One region of the Arthrobacter sp. SLBN-83 genome, then DNA from elsewhere that is predicted to be linked to it. Evidence: riboswitches for the same ligand, from Rfam matches in the RefSeq annotation. Region 1 holds a riboswitch; each other region holds the start of a gene.
What was found. Region 1 has a riboswitch for thiamine pyrophosphate ahead of thiC (phosphomethylpyrimidine synthase ThiC). Riboswitches for the same ligand answer to the same signal wherever they lie in the genome.
Positions count from the first base shown of each region.

Region 2: linked by a shared signal. The riboswitch ahead of FBY30_RS07780 (ECF transporter S component) and the one ahead of thiC (phosphomethylpyrimidine synthase ThiC) in region 1 are both predicted to bind thiamine pyrophosphate.
Region 3: linked by a shared signal. The riboswitch ahead of thiD (bifunctional hydroxymethylpyrimidine kinase/phosphomethylpyrimidine kinase) and the one ahead of thiC (phosphomethylpyrimidine synthase ThiC) in region 1 are both predicted to bind thiamine pyrophosphate.
Region 4: linked by a shared signal. The riboswitch ahead of thiO (glycine oxidase ThiO) and the one ahead of thiC (phosphomethylpyrimidine synthase ThiC) in region 1 are both predicted to bind thiamine pyrophosphate.

Region 1 is NZ_VFMX01000001.1:3,161,153-3,164,909, forward strand. Features, by position in the region: gene thiC (phosphomethylpyrimidine synthase ThiC) at 1-1,818, opposite strand, end outside; TPP riboswitch at 1,814-1,921, opposite strand; gene FBY30_RS14730 (amidohydrolase family protein) at 2,002-3,084, shown strand; gene FBY30_RS14735 (VOC family protein) at 3,182-3,757, shown strand, end outside.
Region 2 is NZ_VFMX01000001.1:1,705,705-1,709,461, forward strand. Features, by position in the region: gene FBY30_RS07770 (glycosyltransferase) at 1-600, opposite strand, end outside; gene FBY30_RS07775 (iron-containing redox enzyme family protein) at 597-1,640, opposite strand; TPP riboswitch at 1,918-2,058, shown strand; gene FBY30_RS07780 (ECF transporter S component) at 2,126-2,749, shown strand; gene FBY30_RS07785 (ABC transporter ATP-binding protein) at 2,749-3,757, shown strand, end outside.
Region 3 is NZ_VFMX01000001.1:3,438,672-3,442,428, reverse strand. Features, by position in the region: gene thiD (bifunctional hydroxymethylpyrimidine kinase/phosphomethylpyrimidine kinase) at 106-1,626, opposite strand; TPP riboswitch at 1,634-1,730, opposite strand; gene FBY30_RS16100 (Rne/Rng family ribonuclease) at 1,912-3,757, opposite strand, start outside.
Region 4 is NZ_VFMX01000001.1:2,784,112-2,787,868, reverse strand. Features, by position in the region: gene FBY30_RS13000 (thiazole synthase) at 1-47, opposite strand, end outside; gene thiS (sulfur carrier protein ThiS) at 52-288, opposite strand; gene thiO (glycine oxidase ThiO) at 285-1,610, opposite strand; TPP riboswitch at 1,603-1,721, opposite strand; gene thiE (thiamine phosphate synthase) at 1,749-2,498, shown strand; gene FBY30_RS12980 (RNB domain-containing ribonuclease) at 2,538-3,757, shown strand, end outside.

The DNA of each region.
Region 1 (3,757 bases):
CGCGGGCACCCGCAGCTCCGGCAGGTACACCCTGCCGCCCGCAGCCAGGAACTCCTCGCTCTTTTCCCGCATCCCCGACGTCACGCTGGCAAGCGCAGCCTGGGCTTCCGCTGAGCCGAAATCGTCACGAATGTCCTGGCTGATCCGCATGGAACAGAACTTCGGCCCGCACATGGAACAGAAGTGCGCCGTCTTGGCAGGCTCCGCCGGCAGGGTCTCGTCGTGGAAGGCCTCGGCGGTGACGGGATCCAGCGACAGCGCGAACTGGTCCCGCCAGCGGAACTCGAAGCGGGCCTTGGACAGTGCGTCGTCCCGTTCGTGCGCCCCCGGGTGGCCCTTGGCGAGGTCTGCCGCATGCGCGGCGATTTTGTAGGTGATCACGCCGGTCTTCACGTCGTCCTTGTTGGGCAGGCCCAGATGTTCCTTCGGGGTGACGTAGCAGAGCATCGCGGTCCCGTACCGGGCAATCTCGGTGGCGCCGATGGCCGAGGTGATGTGGTCATAGCCCGGGGCAACGTCAGTCACCAGCGGCCCCAGGGTATAGAACGGGGCGCCCTTGCACAGCTCCTGCTGCCGTTCCACGTTCTCACGGACCAGATGGAACGGCACGTGGCCCGGCCCTTCCACCATTACCTGCACGTCGTACTCCCAGGCGCGCTGCGTCAGTTCGGCGAGCGTGTCCAGCTCCGCGAACTGGGCCGCGTCGTTGGCGTCCGCCGTCGAACCGGGGCGGAGGCCGTCACCCAGGGAGAAGGAGACGTCGTACTTGGCGAAGATTTCGCACAGTTCATCGAAGTGGGTGTACAGGAAGTTCTCCTGGTGGTGGGCCAGGCACCAACCGGCCATGATGGAACCGCCGCGCGAGACAATGCCCGTCACCCGGTTGGCAGTCAGCGGGACGTAGCGCAGCAGCACGCCGGCGTGGATGGTCATGTAGTCCACACCCTGTTCACACTGCTCGATCACCGTGTCCCGGAAGATTTCCCAGGTCAGGGCGTTGGCCTCGCCGTTGACCTTTTCCAGTGCCTGGTAGATGGGCACGGTGCCGATCGGGACGGGGGAGTTGCGGATGATCCATTCCCTGGTGGTGTGGATGTCGTCACCGGTGGACAGGTCCATGACGGTGTCCGCGCCCCACTGGGTGGCCCACTGCAGCTTGTCCACCTCCTCTGCGATGGAGCTGGTGACTGCGGAGTTGCCGATGTTGGCGTTGATCTTCACCAGGAAGGCCTTGCCGATGATCATCGGCTCGGACTCAGGGTGGTTGATGTTGCTGGGGATGATCGCCCGGCCCGCCGCGAGCTCACTCCGCACCAGCTCCACGTCGCAGTTTTCGCGCAGCGCCACGAAGCGCATTTCCTGGGTGATGATTCCCTGCCGGGCGTAGTACATCTGCGTCACTGTGCGGCCGTCGACGGCGCGGCGGGGCACCGGCTGCCCGCCCTGCCACTCTGAAGAGGCGGCACCGCGGCGGACAGCCGAGCGGCCGTCGTCGAGCAGGTTGCGCTCCCTGCCCGTGTACGCCTCGGTGTCCCCGCGCGCCTCAATCCACTCTGCACGGAAAGGCTGAAGGCCGCGGACGGGGTCGCTGCCGGGTCCCGCCGTCCGGTAGGTCCGGAACGGTTCGTTGGGCCGGCCGTTGGGGGACGGCTCAAGGGATATTTCCGTTACCGGCACCCGGATCCCGGCGCCGGCATCTTCAATGAAGGCCAGCGAATGCGACTTCAAGGATTGGGTCACCTGGAGGGTTGACCCATCGTCTGCCGCTGCTTCGGCCTGGATTTGGGCAGGGTTCAACTGGGTGTTTTGTGTACTCAAGGGAATACTCACTTCCTTCGCCGGCATTACCCGGACAGGTTCAACGGTCGCAGGCCGCGTCAGCCCGATCTCAGCCCCTGCAAGGGCACCCGTGTGGTCAGGAACGAAGCTACCACAGGCCCCTGGAACTGCCTTGTCACATTCCCCGGTGCTAGCCTGTCCGGGCAGCGAAAGGAAGTCCTGATGCCGGAAATCATTGAATTCAGCGGACCCGTCCTGACTGGACCGGACAGCGTTAGGTACGGGCTTTGGTCCGTGGACGGGACCCTCACCTTCACCCGGCCCGCGACGGAGCCCGTGAGGGTCCTTGACGGCTGGGTACTGCCCGGGTTCGTTGACGCCCACTGCCACATCGGGCTGGGCCCGGGCGGCCCCGTTGACGCCGCAACGGCTGAGGACCAGGCCCTGGCCGACCTCAACGCAGGAACCCTGCTGGTCCGCGACGCCGGCTCGCCGGCCGATACCCGCTGGATGCAGGGCGGCCGGGACTTCCCCGTGCTGATCCGTGCCGGGCGCCATGTGGCGCGGACGCGCCGCTATTTGCGCGGCTTCGCTGAGGAGGTGGAGCCGGAAGGCCTTGTGGAGGCGGTCCGCAAGCAGGCGCGCGACGGCGACGGCTGGGTCAAGCTGGTGGGGGACTGGATTGACCGCGGCGCCGGTGACCTGGCGCCTTCCTTTCCTGCCGCCGTCGTCCGTGACGCCATCCAGGCAGCCCATGAGGAAGGTGCCCGGGTAACGGCGCACTGCTTCGCCGAGGACACCCTGGACCAGATGCTGGATGCCGGCATCGATTGCATTGAACATGCCACGGGCCTGCTGCCCCGCCACCTGCCCCGGTTCGCTGAACAGGGAGTGCCAATTGTGCCCACTCTCATCAACATCGCCACCTTTCCGGACATCGCCGCCCAAGCGGACGCGAAATTCCCCCGCTACGCTGCACACATGCGTGCACTTTGGGAACGCAGGCTGGAACGGGTGGCGGAGGCCTATGGGGCTGGCGTCCGCATCTTTGCCGGTACCGATGCCGGCAGCACGATCCGGCACGGCAGGATCGCAGACGAGATCCTGTCCCTGCACCAGGCCGGCCTGCCGATGACAGCAGCACTGGACGCCGCCTGCTGGGCAGCCCGCGCCTGGCTGGGGGCGGACAGCCTGGCGGAAGGGGCACGGGCCGACGTGGTGGTGTGCCGGGAAGACCCGCGGGCCGCAGCGGAAACTATCAAGGACCTGGAACACGTAGTGTTGGGCGGTCGCATCGTCCGCTGAGCGGAGGCACCAGAAACTTGGAATAAATTGAAGCTTCAAGTAATTTTACTATGTGACAGGCCGCCATCGGGACGGCCTCCAACACAAGGAGCCTTCAATGACCGCAGCAGCCAGCAGCCAGGATCTTCTTCCTGCCGACCTCGCCATGGGTACCGTGATGCTCAAGGTGGGCGACATGAAGCTCATGACCGACTATTACCAGCGCGCCCTGGGGCTTGAGGTGGTGTCTGAGCAGGACGGCGGGCTTTACCTTGGCCGCCTCGGCACCCCTTTGGTCCACCTGGCACCGGCGCCCGGGCTGCACCTTCCCGGCAGGGGAGAGGCGGGCCTGTTCCACACGGCCCTGCTGTTCGAGGACCAGGCCTCCCTGGCCGCCACCGTCGCCACCGCCGCCCAGTACCAGCCGAGGTCCTTCACCGGCAGCGCCGACCACCTGGTGAGCGAGGCCTTCTACTTCACCGATCCCGAGGGCAACGGCATCGAGCTGTACTGGGACCGCCCGCGCAGCAACTGGTCCTGGAACGGGACGGACGTGGTCATGGACAGCCTTGCCCTGCCGCCGCAGCGGTACCTGGAGCAGTACCTCACGGAGCAGTCCCTGGAAGGCCAGCGGCAGACATCAGCCGGTGTCGGGCACGTGCATCTCCAAGTGGGCGACGTCCAGACTGCCCGG
Region 2 (3,757 bases), 1.5 Mb from region 1:
GGCGGCCTTGATGGTCCTGATGAGCTCAAGGTTTTCGAACAGGACACCCGCATAGCCGCCGGTGGCCAGCAGCGCGTCGCGGCGCACACCGAGCGTTCCCGGGTAGTCGGCAGACCAGGCGCGGTTGACCAAGGTCCGGGCCGTATCCCACCGGCCGTGCCAGGGGAGGGGCACGAAGTAGTTCTGCGGCCGCACCACGTCAGCGGACTTCAGGTAATGGACGACGGCGGTGAGGGCCTCGCGCGTGTAACGGACGTCGTCGTCGGCGATGACAAGGAAGGACGCGCCTGAGGTGCGCAGGCCGGCCATGACGCCTGCAACCTTGCCGTTACTGGCCCGCCCGTCAAGGGCTATGCAGTCCGGCCGGATGTGGCGGACCGCTGCGGGAAACGCGGCACGGTGGCGGTCAAAGAAGTGGGGGTCCGAGCCGTCCACCACGGCGACGGGGATCCAGCCCGCAAGGTGGCGGAGGTAGTCCGTCAGCTCTGCCAGGCCCGAGTCCTCTGTCCAGCGCAGGGGAAGGATGTACTCCGCGTCAGTGACCAGGTGGGGCCCCACCTCCCTTACCGCGGGCGCACCTGCCGCGGCGGCGCCTGTCACGCCGCCGCCCGGAGTGACGTCTGCCCAGCTTCCCAGGACGACATCAGGTGGGCGGAAATGCGGCTGTCGATGGCCATGACGGCCGTGGCCCCGAACAGCACGTCGGCAAGCAGTTGAGGTTCAGCCTCCACCAGGCCGCCGGCAAGGTCGCGTCCCGCGATCTGTTCGTGGACGGCGTCGGCCTCCACGTGCTCGTCAAAGTAGTGCGTGACGTCCGGGCCGAAGCCGTGCCGGCGGAATCCGTTGCCGTAGAAGCGGTTGGGTTGGGAGGACGTCATTTCGTAGATTGCCAGGTGCCCGGTGATGGCGCCGCGGAGCCGCCGGTTCAAACCGCAGAGCGACATGAGGTTGACGGAGGCCAGGGACATCGCGGGGACGGCGTCCACGTAGGCGCCGTAGCTGTCGTCCAGGCCCAGACCGCGCATGGTCCGGGCGAACAGCGCGCTGTGCATCCGCTCAGGCCGCCCGCCGCCGTATTCGTCCGCCTGGATTTCCACCAGGGCCGCCTTGGGGCGGCCGCTGAGCCGCGGAATGGCCCAGGTGTGCGGATCGGCTTCCTTCAGCTGGTACATGGATTTGTGGACCAGGAACTCCTTGAGCTGGTCCAGCGTGGCTTTCCTGGCCACGTAGCGGGACACGCTGGGACCAGTGTCCGTGGCGGCCAGGCCGAAGAGGACGTCGGCAACGGCGTCGCTGGTCATGGCAACCCCGCCGGGCAGTTCGAAGTTCCCGGCGGCCTGGTGCGCGGCAGCGCGCAGTGCCGCTTCGAACGGTTCCTCGATCAGCCGGCGGACCCTGATCAGCGACGGCTCCCACTCCCAGTGGTCCGAAACGCCGTCCAGGCCGGAGTAATGGAGTTCGTAAAGGCAGAACAGCGCGAGTTGGATGTCCTCGTCGGCAATGATGTCGCCGGTGCCGGCCAGCTGCCGCGCCACCAGGGAGTACAGCCCGTCCAAGCCCGGCCCGGCGGTGCCCGGAGCCTGCGCCAGGACCTCGAACAATGCGCTGCTGACGGGTCCTCTGGTTTCCGGGATTCTCATGGGGCTCCTTGGTCTGCCGCGCTGCTGACGGGAACGAACGCAGGGCCGCCCATGGTGAGTCCCATGCCCGTCCTCCTCGAAACCCGGGAGACTACATAGTAAGCATGATTACTAATAAAAGCTAAGCGCGCCGGCCTCCATGCTCCACGCCGTCGCGCACGGCCGGTCACATCCGGTCCGATTGGCGCCGGCAGCCCTCAATGCAGCCCCGCCCGGTGTAAACTGGACCACGCCCGGAAGGGCAACCAAAAGCCTTACCCAAACCAAAAAGCAACACTAAAAACGACAGGGGAGCGCCGCCGTCGGGCATCCTGGCACAAGCCGGGCACCGCAGGTGGGCGCTGAGAGTGCGGACAGCCGCAGACCCTCGAACCTGATCCGGTTAGTACCGGCGCAAGGGAGTCGAGTTCTCAAAGTGTCGCGGCTGCACGGCAACGGGCCGTCAGCCGGGTCCACTTTCCCCTCCTGTTTCCCAGGAGGATCACATGAGCACTGCAGCAATCAAGAAGACCACCAGCAGGTCCTGGCGCGTCGTGGATATCGTGGTGGCCGCGCTGGTGGCCATCGCCGGCGGCGTCATCTTCTGGGCGTGGGACCAGGGCGCGGCAGCGTTGTCGGCCCCCATGAACGCCGCCTACCCACCCCTCACCGGGCTGCTGGCCGGCGGATGGATGATTCCGGGCGTGCTGGGCATGCTCATCATCCGCAAGCCGGGCGCGGCCCTGTTCTGCGAAACCGTGGCCGCCACCGGCGAGCTGCTCATGGGCTCCCAGTACGGCGCCTCGGTGCTGTTCTCCGGGTTCATCCAGGGCCTGGGTGCGGAGATCATCTTCGCCGTCTTCGTTTACCGGAAGTTCAACCTGCCCGTCTCCCTGTTGGCGGGCGCCGCGGCCGGCTTCTTCTGCGGCCTGAACGACTCGTTTGCGCCGTGGGGCTGGAACATCGCCTACTCGGGCGCGGACAAGTTCGCCTACATCGTCCTCACCACCATCTCCGGCGCGGTCCTGGCCGGCGGCCTGTCCTGGCTCGCCACCCGTGGCCTGGCCCGCACTGGCGTGCTGAGCTCCTTCGCCTCCCGCAAGGCTGCCACGGAGCCAGTCTTCTCCTGATGGCACCCTCCCAGGGAGCAGCCGGCGCCGTGCGCCCAGCCGCCGTCACCGCCCGCGGCTGGGGCTGGCGGCACGCTGGCAGGGCCAAGCCTGCCGTCCATGCCCTTGACCTGGGCATCACCCCCGGCGAGCGGGTGCTGCTGCTTGGCCCCTCGGGCGCCGGAAAGTCGACGCTCCTGCATGCGCTGGCCGGCGTGCTGGGAGACATCGACGACGACGGCGAGGCAGGCGACGCCGACGAGTCCGGTTCGCTGCTGGTTGACGGCGCCGTGCCCAGGTCCCAGCGCGGCCGCGCCGGGCTGATGCAGCAGGACCCGGAGACGCAGGTGGTCCTATCGCGGGTGGGGGACGACGTCGCCTTCGGCGCCGAGAACCTCGCCGTGCCCCGCGAGGCCATCTGGGCGCGCGTGCACGAGGCGCTTGCCGACGTCGGACTGTCCCACCTCCCGCTGGACCACCCGACGTCGGCCTTGTCCGGCGGGCAAAAGCAGCGCCTGGCGCTCGCTGGGATCCTGGCCATGCGCCCGGGGCTGATCCTGCTGGACGAGCCCACCGCCAACCTGGACCCGGACGGCGTGCTGGAGGTCCGCGACGCCGTGGCGCGCTGCCTGGACAAGACCGGAGCCACGCTGGTGGTGGTGGAGCACCGCGTGTCCGTGTGGAAGGACCTGGTGGACCGGATCGTGGTCCTGCAGCCCGGTTCGTCAACCGAACCTGCCGTGCTCCTGGACGGGCCACCGGACCGGGTGCTCAGCGAGGCGCGGACCATGCTCGCCGCCGCAGGAGTCTGGGTCCCCGGGTACGTCCCGGCCACCCGTGCCCGCTCTGCCGTGCCGGCCGCGGGAACGGGTAACTTGCTGCTGGCCGCGGAACAACTGGGCGTTTCCCGGGAGCGTCCGCGCCGCCAAGGCTTCCGCAAAATTCCGCCGGTACCGGTCCAGGAAGGCGTGGCCGCGCAGGTCCGCGCCGGCCAAGCCCTGGCCATCACCGGTCCCAACGGCGCCGGCA
Region 3 (3,757 bases), 280 kb from region 1:
AAATGAGGCTGGTTCCGGCGGCCCGGCTGTGGTAGTAACCACAAACCCGGCGGGCAGCACCGCAACCATGCTCCTCCATCATAGCGGCGGCGCTGCCGGCAGCCGTCAGGAATGCAGCCTCGGCGCGTCGAAGAATTCCACTTCCAGGCGGCAGGACTGCTTGAACGCGGTGACCATCGCTGCCCTTTCATGATCGGAGGCTTTCCGCCCCGCTTCATCCACGATGGCAATAGCCCGGCGGGTGGCCTCGGCGAAAGCCTCGTCGGCATAGGTGCGGAGCCAGGCAGCGTAGGCATGCCCGTCCGGCTCGCCGGCGGCAAGGAACTGCGCGTGCAGCTTCTCCCCCACCTCGGCATAGAGCCAGAAGCAGGGCAGGACGGCGGCAGCGAGGACTGCGTAAGAGCCCGACGCCGAAGCTGCGGTGAGGTGGTCCACGTAGGCCTTCGTGACGGGGCCAAGTCCGCGCTGGGCGGGCCGGGTGCTGAGCCAGGAGCGGTGGAGTTCCGTTTCCACTTCCAGGCAATGCTGGGCCGATCCTGCCCAGAACAGCTGTTCGGCCTCAGAGGGGGCCAGGGCGCTGGTGCGGGCCAGCACGCGGGAGTAACCGTTGAGGTACAGGGCGTCCTGGGCCAGATAGTAGGCAAAGTCCTTCTCGGCCAGGTCTCCGGCGGCCAGGCCGCGGATGAAGTCCAGCGCATAGATATCGTCGAGGTCCTGCTGGGCTTCCGCCCACAGCCTGGCCGCGAAGCCGCCTTCCTGCAGTGCCGGCCGCAGGTGGTGGAAGTGGTGCACGGGTCCGTTCCCCTGGCCCACCTCCAGCAGGCCCGAGTTCTCAAGGGCACCGGCCAGCCAGGGCTTGACCGTCCGCAGTGACGCTTCCCAATCGCCCAGGCGGGCCTGCACCGTTGCCATGGCAGAGGAAAGGGAGCAGCCGGTGCCGTGGCTGTTGCGGGTGGCGATCCGGTGGCCCGGGACTTCCACAACATCCTGTCCCAGCAGGCCCGCGGTGTTGACCAGCGCGTCCGGGCAGTACTCCCCTGCCAGGTGCCCGCCCTTGACCAGCACGGTTGCCCCGGTGGCATTGGCCAGGCGCCGGCCCTGGGCCAGTGCCTCGTCCCAGTCCCCGGCGGGGGCCGCGCCCACCAGCATGGCCAGTTCGGGCAGGTTGGGGGTGATGAGATGGGCGAGGGGCAGCAGTTCCCGCAGCGCGGCTTCCGCCGACTCCTGCAGCAGCCGGTCACCGCTGGTGGCCACCATCACCGGGTCAAGAACCACGACGGCGGGACGCACCTTTTCGAGCCACCCGCGCACAGTGCGGATCACTTCCCGGTCACCCAGCATGCCGATCTTGACGGCGTCGATGCTGATGTCGTCACTGACCGCATCCAACTGCTGGGCCAGGAAGGCGGCCGGAGGAACATGCACAGCCTGTACGCCCTGCGTGTTCTGGGCCGTGAGGGCGGTGATGGCGGCCATGCCATAGCCCCCGTGCGCAGCGATGCTTTTCAGATCTGCCTGGATGCCTGCGCCGCCTGACGGGTCCGAGCCCGCAATGGAGAGGACGCGCGGAACGTCCCGGCCTGCGGGCAACGCGGCGGATGCATCGGATGCAGTTGGCAGGGGCATGGAAAGGGTGGAAGACAAGAGACATCCCTTCGCCGGTACTAGCCGGACAGGTTCAACGGGTCTGGATCTCAGCCGGCCTGTGCGCGGCACCCCGTGTCGGTTTCCAGCCTAGCGGCTGGGGCCTGTCCGCAGGAAAGGTGACAGCACCTCCTGCAGCGGAGACCGGGCTGCCGCATATAAGAATCCCCGCCCTGTGGACGTTTCCCCTTGAAATACATGGGGGAAACGTCCTCAAAACGGGGACTTCTGGATGTTCCTAAGCTGCTGCCTGTCCTGGCCTCCGGCTTACAGCTCCGAGGCCGGAACGCCGACGCCGAGGATGATGGGTTCCTCTGCCGCCTTGCCCTGTTCCGCGGTGGCCTGTGCCTTGTCCGTTTCCGGGGCCTTGGCTGCGTGCGAATGGCCTCCGGCAGTGGCCTGGACGTTTTCGTGGTGCTGGACAGCGGTCTGGTTCGCGGCACCCTGGGCACGGCTGGCGCCGCGGTGGCGCCGCGGCCTGCGCTGCCGGGACTGTTCCAGCGTGTGGTCCGAATAGTCCTTTTCGGCTGGAGCTTCCACTGCGGGGCGGGCTTCCGCTCCCCCGGTTTCGGCTTGCCCTTCCGGCGCGGGCTGTTCCGTTGCCGGCTGTTCCGCTGCCTCCGGCGCCTCGACGGTCTTGGCTGGAGCGTCCTCAATGGACGACGCCGGCTGGCCGAGGTGGGCGAATGCTTCAGCCAACCGGTCCAGGGTGAGGGCCGGCTTGGGCTGCTGCTCCTCCGCGTGCTCCACGAACGGAAGCGGGACTTCCTCGCCGCCGAACGTCAGGACAGCTGCGGGACGCGTGGGGGCATCGGCGTCGTGCTTCTCCTCTGCCGGAGCGGGCGCAGGCGGGGCTGCGGGCACCTGCCGGGTTGCCGCCACCTCGTCGTCGTGCAGGTGCGCAGCGTGGGCAGCAGCGGCGATGTTTGCCAGGGCAAGCCGGGTGGCTTCTGCCTTGGCATGCCGCTCGGCGTCCGTAGGCTCCGGGTGGACGGTGTGGACCTGGACGGCAGGCACCGGCGCGGCTTCGGGCTGCTGGCCGCCGCGTCCGCGCCGCCGCTTGCGTTCCGAACGTGCGCCGGGCTGGTTGTTGTCAGTTCGCTGGCCTTCGGTGCGGTGGGCTTCCGGCCGGGCTTCGGGCCGGTTGTCGCTGCGCTGGACGTGGTGGTGCTCGGCGGCAACGACGTTGGCGCGGCGGTGCTCCACGGGATCGTCGTGGGTCACCACGCCGCGGCCGGCGCAGGCCTCGCACTGTTCGCCGAAGACTTCCAGCAGCCCGGTGCCCATGCGCTTGCGGGTCATCTGGACCAGGCCGAGGGAGGTCACTTCGGCAACCTGGTGCTTGGTGCGGTCGCGGCCCAGGCATTCGACCAGGCGGCGCAGTACCAGGTCGCGGTTGGATTCGAGCACCATGTCAATGAAGTCGATCACGATAATGCCGCCGATATCGCGCAGCCGCAGCTGGCGCACCACTTCCTCGGCAGCTTCGAGGTTGTTCTTGGTGACGGTTTCCTCGAGGTTGCCGCCGCTGCCGGTGAACTTGCCGGTATTGACGTCCACCACGGTCATGGCCTCGGTGCGGTCGATCACCAGGGAGCCGCCGGAGGGCAGGAAGACCTTCCGTTCGAGGGCCTTGTGGATCTGCTCGTCGACGCGCCAGGCGGAGAAGATGTCCTGGTCCTTGGTCCACTTCTCGAGCCGGCCCACCAGATCGGGCGCCACGTAGGTCACGTAGGCCTCGATGGTGTCCCAGGCCTCCTCGCCGGAAACGATGAGCTTGGAGAAGTCCTCGTTGAAGACGTCGCGGACAACCTTGATGGTCAGGTCCGGTTCGCCGTAGAGCAGCTCGGGGGCCAGGATCTTGGTGGACGCCGCCTGGCTTTCGATGCCTTCCCACTGGGCGCGCAGCCGGTTGATGTCGTGCGTGAGTTCTTCCTCGGACGCACCTTCGGCGGCGGTGCGCACAATCACGCCCGCGTGCTCGGGCAGCCGGTCCTTGAGGATGCGCTTGAGGCGGTTGCGTTCGACGTCGGGCAGCTTGCGGGAGATGCCGGTCATGGAACCGCCGGGCACGTACACCAAGTAACGGCCGGGGAGCGAGATCTGGCTGGTG
Region 4 (3,757 bases), 380 kb from region 1:
CCGGCACCGATGTTTCCGGCGGGGTTGATAGTGCTGGTTTCCGTCATGGCGTCAGCCTCCCTGTACTGCAGTAACGAGTTCGATGTCGTCGCCCTCGGCGAGCGCGGTGGCAAACCATTGGCTGCGCGGCACCACCTGGGCGTTGTGTGCGACGGCGACGCCCAGCTTCCCGCCGTCCGTCGCCTGCCCGTTGTCAGCCAGCGGACGCCCGGTGACCTCGCTGACGAGCATGGTGATGGAGGCGCCGTCCGCCACCGTGTGCGGGTTTCCGTTGAGGGTGATGTTCACGCTGTCTCCTTGATGTCGGTGCGTTGGGTGGCCGTTGCCGGCTTGGAGAACCGTTCCGGGCTGAAGGGCGCCCAACGGGGGTCGGTTCTTCCGTCCAGCAGCTCCGTGCAGATGGCTGCTGCGGCGGGGGTAAGCAGGACGCCGTGGCGGAAGAAACCCGTGGCGATGATGAGCCCCGGGACGTGGCGCGCTTCCGCTCCCGACCCTTCACCCCCTGGGGCCGGGCCCACCGGCACCCGTCCCAGCAGCGGCGCGTTGTCCGGGGTTCCGGGGCGGGCCCGGGCGGTGGACTCCAGGAGTTCGAGTTCGGCGACGGCGGGCACCAGGGCCTGGGCATCGCGCAGCAACTGATAGACGCCGCCGGCACTGACGGCATCGGACAGGGCGTCCTCGCGCTGGGTGGCTCCGATCACCACGGTCCCGTCCTGCCGCGGCACGATGTACACCGGAACTCCGTGGACCAGTCCCCGCACCGTCGCGGTCACCAGGGGCTGGAGGTGGCGGGGCACTGCCAGCCGGAGGATGTCCCCGTGCACGGGCCGCAGCGGCAGTTCGAGGCCGGGGGGCAGGTCTGCGAGCGCACCTGACTGCAGGCCGTTGGCCACCACGGTTTCCGTTGCCAGGACGGTGCCGCCACCGGCGAGCCTTACGCCGGCCACCGTTCCGCCGTCCCACAACAGCCCGGCTGCCCGGTCCGGCACTGCGTACCCGTCCACCGCCCCGGCCACAGCCAGGCCCGGCAACTCCTCTGTGGCGCGGGCCAGGGCCAGCCGCAGGGCCGCCACTAGCCGGCGGGGATCCACCTGGTGGTCCGCGGGGGTGTCCAGGGCGCAGGCGATGGCTGGGCTGAGGAGGGGTTCGCGTTTGCGCGCCTCCCGCACAGTCAGGGGCTCCACTGCCAGGCCGTTGGCCAGCTGGACCGTGCGCAGGTCCATCAGCGCACGGCGGTCTGCGGCGTCGGCACCTACGGCGAGAGTCGGCGTCGTAAGGTATCCGGAATCTGCGCCCGATGCATCGGCGACACCGGCAGCGAACGCCGGCCATCGCGACGATGCTTCCAGCATGAGTTCCAGGAGGTCTTCCTCCTGGTAGTGCAGTTCGCTCACGGGGGCCAACATTCCGGCGGCGGCCCAGCTGGCGCCCGAACCGGGGGCGTCGTCTATGAGGACGACGGAGCGTCCGGAACGCTGCACTTCCCAGGCGATGCCGTGCCCCACCACTCCCCCGCCAATGACGGCGACGTCGGCACGTATTGTTGACGGAAGGGTGGAATGGATGGACGCATCAACGGAAGCGGGATGGGTAGTGCCGGGGGTACGCATCTGGTTCCTTCCCTACGCCGGCATTAACCGGATCAGGTCAAGCGGTCGGCTCTGACGCCCTCTCAGCCCGGCGCTTTGTGACAGCTGCCGCGGGCTCCCGCAGTACCTCCCCAGTTTAGAGGAATTAGGCTTGCAGGCATGAATGCGACCACCCCATCCTTTCCCTCAGGTTCCCACGCTCCGGCCGGCGGAGTTGCCAATGCCGAGGTTGTCAACGCCCGGGACAGCGAGGCCCTCAAGGCTGCCCGCCTGTATCTCTGCACCGATGCGCGGCGGGACCGCGGCGACTTTGCGGAGTTTGTGGACGCGGCCTTTGCCGGCGGCGTGGACATCATCCAGTTGCGGGACAAGAACATCGAGGCCGCCGAGGAACTGGACCTTTTGGCGGTGCTGAAGGAAGTGGCGGTACGGCACGGCAAGCTGTGGGCGGTCAATGACCGCGCCGACATCGCCGTGCTTTCCGGGGCCCCTGTTTTCCACATCGGCCAGAAGGACCTGCCGCTGGGGGCAGCACGCACGCTGGTCAACGGGAACGCCGCCATCGGACTTTCCAGCCACACGGCCGAACAGGTGGATGCCGCCCTGGCCGCAACCGCCGGCCCCTCCGGCCTGGACTACTTCTGCGTAGGTCCTGTCTGGGCCACGCCCACCAAACCCGGCAGGGCCGCCGTCGGTCCCGACCTGGTGAAGTACGCAGCGGAGGCGTCCCGGCGGGCTGCGGATCCCGTGCCCTGGTTTGCCATTGGCGGCATCGACCACGGCAACGTCCACCAAGTGGTGGAGGCGGGCGCGCGCAGGATCGTGGTGGTCCGCGCCATCACGGAAGCTCCTGATCCCGCCGCCGCTGCTGCCTCCCTCCTCGACGCGCTGGACGCCGCCGGCTCCTGAGCCTGCTTAATCGCGGAACTTGGGGCTACGCTGAATTTTGTGTCACATCATCGGCTGGCCCCCAACGTCCACGACCATAAGAACGCCTTGGAAGAGGCGCTGGGCCTGCTGCGGACGGAACTTGAACTTCCGGGTCCCTATCCCGCCGAAGCCGTGGACGACGCCCTGGCTGCCGTGGCCGCGCTGCAGCTTCCGTCCTACGACCTGACCGCCGTCGAGTTCGTCACCATCGATCCGGCGTCCTCCACGGACCTGGACCAGGCAGTGTTCATCGAGGCGGACGGGGACGGCTACCGCGTGATGTATGCGATCGCCGATGTTCCGGCCTTCGTTACGCCGGGAGGTCCCCTGGACGCCGAGACGCGGCGGCGCGGACAGACGTTTTACGCCCCGGACGGCCGGATCCCGCTGCACCCGGAGGTCATCAGCGAAGGGGCCGGAAGCCTCCTGCCCGGCCAGGAGTGCTCTGCCTTCGTCTGGGACTTCACGCTCGACGGCGAAGCAACCGTCCTGACAGTAGGCGTCCGTCGGGCCCGGGTCCGCAGCCGTGACAAGCTCAGCTACAAGGGCGCCCAGGCAGACCTCGACGCCGGGACGGCCTCCCCCGTACTCCACCTGCTCCGTGAGGTGGGCCTGAAGCGGGTGGCATTGGAGCGGGCCCGTGAAGGCGCCAGCCTCAACATGCCCGAACAGGAGATCGTCCAACTGCCCGACGGCGGCTACCGGATTGACGCGGTTCCACAGCTTCCGGTGGAGGACTGGAACGCTCAAATTTCGCTGATGACCGGGATGGCGGCGGCTGAGCTCATGCTCGAGGGCAAAGTGGGCATCCTGCGCACCATGCCCGCGCCGGACGAACGGTCCCTGAGGCATTTCCGGCTGCAGACCGAGGTGCTCGGCAGGCCGTGGGACGGCGAAGTCAGCTACGGCGAATACCTGCGGTCGCTGGATCCCACCGACCCGAGGCAGTTGGCCATCATGCATTCGGCAGGCATGCTGTTCCGGGGAGCGTCCTACACCGCGTTCGACGGAACCGTCCCCGAGGATGGCATCCAGTCCGCCATCGGCGCGGCCTATGCCCACACCACCGCGCCGCTGCGGCGCTTGGTGGACCGCTTCGTTTTGGTCATCTGCGAGGCCCTGAGCAACGGCGGCGATGTTCCCGGCTGGGCACGCGAAGCGCTGCCGCTGCTGCCGGGCATCATGGCGGGATCGGACCAGCTGGCGTCCAGGATGGAACGCCTGGCCCTGGACACCGT